2 linked regions of the Allocatelliglobosispora scoriae genome follow. Each later gene encodes a partner of the first gene's protein in a complex. Links are inferred from orthologs where the notes say so. Each region holds a gene or a part of one and is shown in the gene's direction. Other genes may lie near its edges.

Region 1 (3,021 bases):
CAGCGGCACTCGCTGCGTTCGCTCGGCCTGAAGCGGATCAACGACGTGGTGGTGAAGGAAGACCGTCCCGAGATTCGGGGAATGATCTTCGCGGTCAACCACCTCGTGAAGGTCGAGGAGGTCGACTAATGACGATCAAGGTCCACCACCTTCGTCCGGCACCCGGAGCCAAGACCACCAAGATGCGCGTCGGTCGTGGTGAGGGCTCCAAGGGCAAGACCGCTGGTCGCGGTACCAAGGGCACCAAGGCCCGTTACCAGGTCTCGGCTGCGTTCGAGGGCGGGCAGATGCCCCTCCACATGCGCCTGCCGAAGCTGAAGGGCTTCAAGAACAAGTTCAAGGTCGTCTTCCAGGTCGTCAACCTGGACCGCCTGGCGGAGCTCTTCCCCAAGGGCGGCCAGGTCGGCGTGGACGAGCTGGTCGAGGCCGGTGCGGTCCGCAAGGGCCACCCGGTCAAGGTCCTCGGCACGGGCGACCTCGGCGGCGTGAAGCTGCAGATCTCGGCGAACGCGTTCAGCGCGTCCGCTAAAGAGAAGATCGCGGCTGCCGGCGGCTCGGCCACCGAGCTGTAAGGCGGATTCAGCATTACGACGCCGGTTGTCTGCTCTTCACGGGGCTGGCAACCGGCGTCGCTGGCAATATCGGCCGAAAGTAATTTGCGGCCACCCCTGACCAACCTGAGTCGAGCCTGTTAGTGTTCGAACCCAGCTACGCAATCCCTCGTGGCTGATACCGTCGTGCCCCCCCGCCACTACCCCCTAGTGGCCGTGTCGCGCAGGAGGAAAGAGTTGCTCTCCGCGTTCTTCAGTGCGTTCAAAACGCCTGACCTGCGCAAGAAGATCTTCTTCACGCTGGCTATCGTCGCCCTCTACCGCCTCGGTGCAACCCTGCCGAGCCCCGGTGTTTCCTACGGCAACGTTCAGCAGTGCTTGAAGGCGATCGACAGCACAGGTGGTACCGGCATCTTCAGCCTCCTGAACTTGTTCTCAGGTGGTGCGCTGCTCTCACTCTCGGTCTTCGCGCTCGGCATCATGCCGTACATCACCGCGTCGATCATTCTGCAGCTGCTTACGGTCGTCATTCCGCGACTCGAAGCGCTGCGCAAAGAGGGTCAGGCCGGCCAGGCGAAGATCACGCAGTACACCCGCTACCTGACCCTGGGTCTCGCGGTTCTGCAGTCCTCGGCCTTCATCGCCCTGGCGAAGTCCGGCACGCTCTTCGGGCCTGCCTGTGACTCCTTCCCGATCATCCCGCAGACGGCGATCCCCTCCTGGCTCACCATGGCGGTCCTCGTGATCACCATGACCGCCGGCACGGGCGTCATCATGTGGCTCGGTGAGCTCATCACCGACCGCGGCGTCGGCAACGGCATGTCGGTCCTGATCTTCACCTCGATCGCCGCCCGGCTCCCCAGCGAGGCGTGGCAGCTCAAGCAGAGCAAGGGCAGCCAGGGCTGGTACTGGCTGACGGGCATCATCGCGCTGGTCCTGCTGATCATCGCGCTGGTCGTCTACATCGAGCAGGCACAGCGCCGCATCCCGGTGCAGTACGCGAAGCGGATGGTCGGTCGCCGGATGTACGGCGGCACGTCGACCTACATCCCGCTCAAGGTGAACCAGGCCGGTGTCATCCCGGTCATCTTCGCCTCGTCGCTGCTCTACCTGCCGCAGCTCGCCGTCCAGTTCTTCAAGCCGGATGACGCGACCCAGCCGGGACCCGTCTACCTCTGGGTCCAGGACCACCTCGTCAACGCGACGAGCTGGGTCTACATCGCGCTCTACGCGCTGCTGGTCATCTTCTTCACCTACTTCTACGTCTCGATCTCGTTCAACCCGACCGAGGTCGCCGACAACATGAAGAAGTACGGCGGGTTCGTGCCGGGCATCCGCCCGGGCAAGCCGACCGCCGATTACCTCGACTTCATCCTCAGCCGCATCACGCTGCCGGGAGCGTTCTACCTCGCGGCCATCGCGGTGCTGCCGAACTTCTTCTTCATCTGGCTCGACAGCAAGCAGTACCAGAACTTCCCGTTCGGTGGTACGGCGGTGCTGATCATGGTCGGTGTCGGTCTCGAGACGGTCAAGCAGATCGAGAGTCAGTTGATGCAGCGGAACTATGAGGGCTTCCTGCGATGAGATTGGTGCTGGTCGGCCCGCCGGGCGCGGGCAAGGGGACGCAAGCTGAGTTCATCGCGTCCCACTTGTCCGTGCCGAAGATCTCGACCGGCGACATCTTCCGCGCGAACGTCACTCAGAAGACGGAGCTCGGGCTCGAGGCCAAGCGCTACATGGACGCGGGCGGCCTCGTGCCCGACGAAGTCACGATCAACATGGTTCGTGGGCGACTCGCCGAGTCGGATGCCGCCGATGGGTTCCTGCTCGACGGGTTCCCGCGGACGGTGCCGCAGGCGGTCGCCCTCGACAAGATGCTCACCGACGCCGACAACGGTCTCGACCTGGTGCTTGAGCTGATCGTCGAGCATGACGAGGTGATCCGCCGGCTCTCGGGCCGGCGGACCTGCCACGGCTGCAAGAAGATCTGGCACGTCGAGTTCGACGCGCCCGCGCACGAGGGCATCTGCGACCGCTGCCAGGGTGAGCTCTACCAGCGCGACGACGACAAGGCCGAGACGATCGCGGAGCGGCTGCGGGTGTACGCCCGCGACACCGCTCCGCTCGTCGACTACTACGGCGCGCAGGGCAAGCTCGTGGGGATCGACGCGACGGGCCCGGTCGAGGATGTGACCGTCCGCGCAATAGACGCCCTGCGCTCCTACGGCGGCTAGGCTCGATAAATGCGCCATCAGGACGTCATTCAGATCAAAACCCCCGAGCAGATCGCCAAGATGCGCGCTGCCGGGCTCGTCGTGGCCGACGCCCTGGCCGCCTGCCGCGAAGCGGTGGTGCCCGGGATCAGCACCGGCGAGCTGGACGCCATCGCCGAGAAGGTGATTCGGGCCGCCGGGGCCATCCCGTCCTTCAAGGGCTACCACGGCTTCCCGGCCTCGATCTGCGCCTCGGT
Region 2 (3,470 bases), 300 kb from region 1 along the record:
CGCTGCCACCAGCCGGGGGCGTAGTCATTGATGAACCCCAGCGCCCGCTCATGGTCGTAGCCGGGCTTGATGGTGGTCCACCGAAGGGACTCGGGATCAGAGCAAGCCACGACAAGCGCGGCCGCGTCGCGGAGGGCCGGCACGCGCAGCGTGACCTTCTCTCCACCCGGCGTCTGAGCGGTCAGCGTGGGCTGAGGCGCGTCGAAGGGTTTCATGAAGGGATCCTTTCACACCTTGCCTGGGCTCGGACAACCCCATTTCACTGTGGGTTATTTAGGTGATTAATCTCGTTTTGGTCGAGCGGTTCCGGCCTGGGGTGGGTGATACGCCGAACTCCGCCTAGGATGGGTCGGCAGATCTGGTGTTTAGGGGAGCGCTGACCCGTGTCTATTTTTGAGAAGATCCTCCGCGCTGGCGAAGGTCGTATGTTGCGCCGTCTATCGGCGATCGCGGCTGCCGTCGGCTCGATCGAGGAGAACTACACCGACTTGACGGACGCGGAGCTGCGCGCGCTGACCGATCAGTACCGTGAGCGCCTCGCCGACGGTGAGACGCTCGACGACCTGCTGCCCGAGGCTTTCGCCACGGTCCGCGAGGCGGCCAAGCGCGTGCTGCACAAGCGTCACTACGACGTCCAGATCATGGGCGGCGCCGCGCTGCACTTCGGCAACATCGCCGAGATGAAGACCGGTGAGGGCAAGACCCTCGTCTCGACCCTGCCGGCCTACCTCAACGCCCTGTCGGGCAACGGTGTGCATGTCATCACCGTCAACGACTACCTCGCCCAGCGTGACTCCGAGTGGATGGGGCGGGTTCACCGCTTCCTCGGGCTCACCGTCGGCGTCGTGCTGCCGAACCGGCCCGCATCCGAGCACCGCGCGGCGTACGCGTGCGACATCACCTACGGCACCAACAACGAGTTCGGCTTCGACTACCTGCGCGACAACATGGCGTGGTCGCAGGACGAGATGGTCCAGCGTGGCCACGGCTTCGCGATCGTCGACGAGGTCGACTCGATCCTCATCGACGAGGCCCGCACCCCGCTGATCATCTCCGGCCCGGCCGAGCAGTCGGCGCGGTGGTATTCGGAGTTCGCGAAGATCATCGCCAGGCTGGAGCGGGGCAAGGACGGCGAGGGCGACTACGAGGTCGACGAGTCCAAGCGCACCGTCTCGGTCACCGAGCGCGGCGTCAGCCGGGTCGAGGACCGGCTCGGCATCGACAACCTCTACGAGTCGGTCAACACGCCGCTCGTCGGCTACCTCAACAACGCCATCAAGGCCAAGGAGCTCTACAAGCTCGACAAGGACTACATCGTCTCCGACGGCGAGGTGCTGATCGTCGACGAGTTCACCGGTCGCATCCTGCACGGCCGTCGCTACAACGAGGGCATGCACCAGGCGATCGAGGCCAAGGAGGGCGTGGAGATCAAGCAGGAGAACCAGACCCTCGCCACGGTCACCCTGCAGAACTACTTCCGCCTCTACGAGAAGCTCTCCGGCATGACCGGTACGGCGCAGACCGAGGCGGCCGAGTTCAACAAGGTCTACGGTGTCGGCGTCGTCAGCATCCCGACGCACCGCGCCATGGTCCGCAAGGACCAGGCCGACGTGATCTACAAGACGGAGAAGGCCAAGTTCTCCGCCGTCGTCGAGGACATCGCCGAGCGCCACGCCACCGGCCAGCCGGTGCTCGTCGGCACGGTCTCGGTGGAGAACTCCGAGGTCCTGTCCAAGATGCTCAAGATGCGGGGCATCCCGCACAACGTCCTCAACGCCAAGTTCCACGCGCGTGAGGCCGAGATCATCGCCCAGGCCGGTCGCAAGGGCGGCGTCACCGTCGCGACCAACATGGCGGGTCGAGGCACCGACATCCTGCTCGGCGGCAACCCCGAGTTCATGGCCGCCGCCAAGGCGCGCCAGCTCGGATACACCGAGGAGGAGCACGGCGAGGACTTCCACAAGATCGTGGAGGACGCGCTGCCTGAGATCGAGGCAGCCTGCGCGGCCGAGGCCGAGGTGGTCACGGCAGCCGGCGGTCTCTACGTCCTCGGCACCGAGCGGCACGAGTCCCGCCGCATCGACAACCAGCTCCGTGGTCGAGCCGGCCGTCAGGGCGACCCCGGTGAGTCGCGCTTCTACCTCTCCCTCCAGGACGAGCTGATGCGCCGCTTCCGGACCGGTGCCGTCGAGGCGGTCATGGAGCGGATGGGCCTCCCCGACGACGTGCCGATCGAGTCGAAGATGGTCAGCCGCCAGATCAAGGGCGCGCAGACGCAGATCGAGGGCCAGAACGCCGAGATCCGCAAGAACGTCCTCAAGTACGACGAGGTCATGAACAAGCAGCGCCAGGTCGTCTACGCCGAGCGCCGCCGCGTCCTCGCCGGTGAAGACCTCAACGACCAGGTCCGGCACATGCTCGACGACACGGTCAAGGCCTACGTCCTGGGCGCGACCGCCGACGGCTACGGCGATGACTGGGACCTCGACCAGCTCTGGACCAGCCTCAAGCAGCTCTACCCGGTCGGCATCACCGTCGACGAGCTGATCGAGGAGGTGGGTGGCGAGAAGGGCAACCTCGACGCCGACCTCCTCCTCGCCAAGCTGACCGAGGACATCAACGCGGCGTACGACAAGCGTGAAGAGACCCTCGGCGCCGAGGCGGTTCGTGAGCTCGAGCGTCAGGTGCTGCTCGCGGTCATCGACCGCAAGTGGCGCGAGCACCTCTACGAGATGGACTACCTGCAGGAAGGCGTCGGCCTGCGGGCATACGCCCAGCGCGACCCGCTCGTGGAGTACCAGCGCGAAGGCTTCGACATGTTCGCCCAGATGATGGACGGCATCAAGGAGGAGGCGGTCGGCTTCCTGTTCAACCTGGAGGTCCAGGTCGAAGAGGCACCGGCACCCGCACCCGTCGCCGGAGTCGCGCTGCCCAACTCGGACTCCGGGGTGGAGATCCGAGCCAAGGGCCTCGGTGCGCAGTCGCAGCCCCGCAGCGGCCTGCAGTACACGTCCCCGTCCGAGCAGGGCGGGGCCAAGATCGAGCAGGCCCCGGCACTGGGCCTGGGCACCGCGCAGTCGCAGGGTCGCAAGCCGTCCCCGCGTGGCGGGGGCGTGCGGACGGCCAACACCGGCGCCGTCTCCGAGCCCGCGTCGCGGAACGCACCGTGCCCCTGTGGCTCGGGCAAGAAGTACAAGCGCTGCCACGGAGCGACCGCCTAACTCCGCATAGCACTGCCGAAGCCCGGCTCCGCTCGCCCACGGGCGGGGCTGGGCTTCCGCATACGCACGTGCCGCGCCGCCGCGACGCCGCACGCTGCGAGGCCGCACGCTGCGAGGCCGCGTGCTGCGAGGCCGCGTGCTGCGAGGCCGCGTGCTGCGAGGCCGCGTGCTGCGAGGCCGCGTGCTGCGAGGCCGCGTGCTGCGAGGCCGCGTGCTGCGAGGCCGCGTGCTGCGAGGCCGCGTGCTGCG

The links. The genes of interacting proteins can lie anywhere in the genome.
Region 2: the proteins of secY (region 1) and secA are in contact, whole or in part, in a crystal structure (PDB 3DIN), measured with the Thermotoga maritima proteins. The link is inferred for Allocatelliglobosispora scoriae from one-to-one orthologs. Residues at the interface, in WP_004081795.1 of Thermotoga maritima: Glu108, Gly109, Glu110, Glu111, Ala236, Glu237, Arg238, Arg239, Ile240, Thr241, Ile242, Gln243, Tyr244, Ala245, Arg246, Arg247, Val248, Thr249, Gly250, Arg251, Arg252, Val253, Tyr254, Gly256, Ala257, Ser258, Thr259, Tyr260, Leu261, Pro262; in WP_004082002.1 of Thermotoga maritima: Glu261, Ala262, Arg263, Lys300, Ala301, Arg302, Thr303, Ile304, Ile305, Leu323, Tyr324, Asp325, Pro326, Val329, Ser330, Tyr333, Ile336, Lys340, Phe345, Val349, Glu363, Phe364, Tyr374, Ser375, Gly376, Gly377, Glu393, Ile395, Thr482, Ser483.

What each region holds. Positions count from the first base shown.
Region 1 is NZ_JACHMN010000002.1:3,024,224-3,027,244, reverse strand. Bases 11-2,961 are described here. They hold secY (preprotein translocase subunit SecY), read left to right. Parts: upstream 11-788; coding sequence 789-2,135; downstream 2,136-2,961. Other genes in these bases: map (type I methionyl aminopeptidase), read left to right, coding at 2,795-2,961; F4553_RS19245 (adenylate kinase), read left to right, coding at 2,132-2,785; rplO (50S ribosomal protein L15), read left to right, coding at 129-572; rpmD (50S ribosomal protein L30), read left to right, coding at 11-129. Outside these bases: more of rpmD, read left to right, coding at 1-10; more of map, read left to right, coding at 2,962-3,021. UniProt on the Escherichia coli protein: The central subunit of the protein translocation channel SecYEG. Consists of two halves formed by TMs 1-5 and 6-10.
Region 2 is NZ_JACHMN010000002.1:2,728,255-2,731,724, reverse strand. What follows is about bases 22-3,421. They hold secA (preprotein translocase subunit SecA), read left to right. Parts: upstream 22-383; coding sequence 384-3,221; downstream 3,222-3,421. Other genes in these bases: F4553_RS17845 (GNAT family N-acetyltransferase), read right to left, coding at 22-215. Outside these bases: more of F4553_RS17845, read right to left, coding at 1-21. UniProt on the Escherichia coli protein: Required for protein export, interacts with the SecYEG preprotein conducting channel.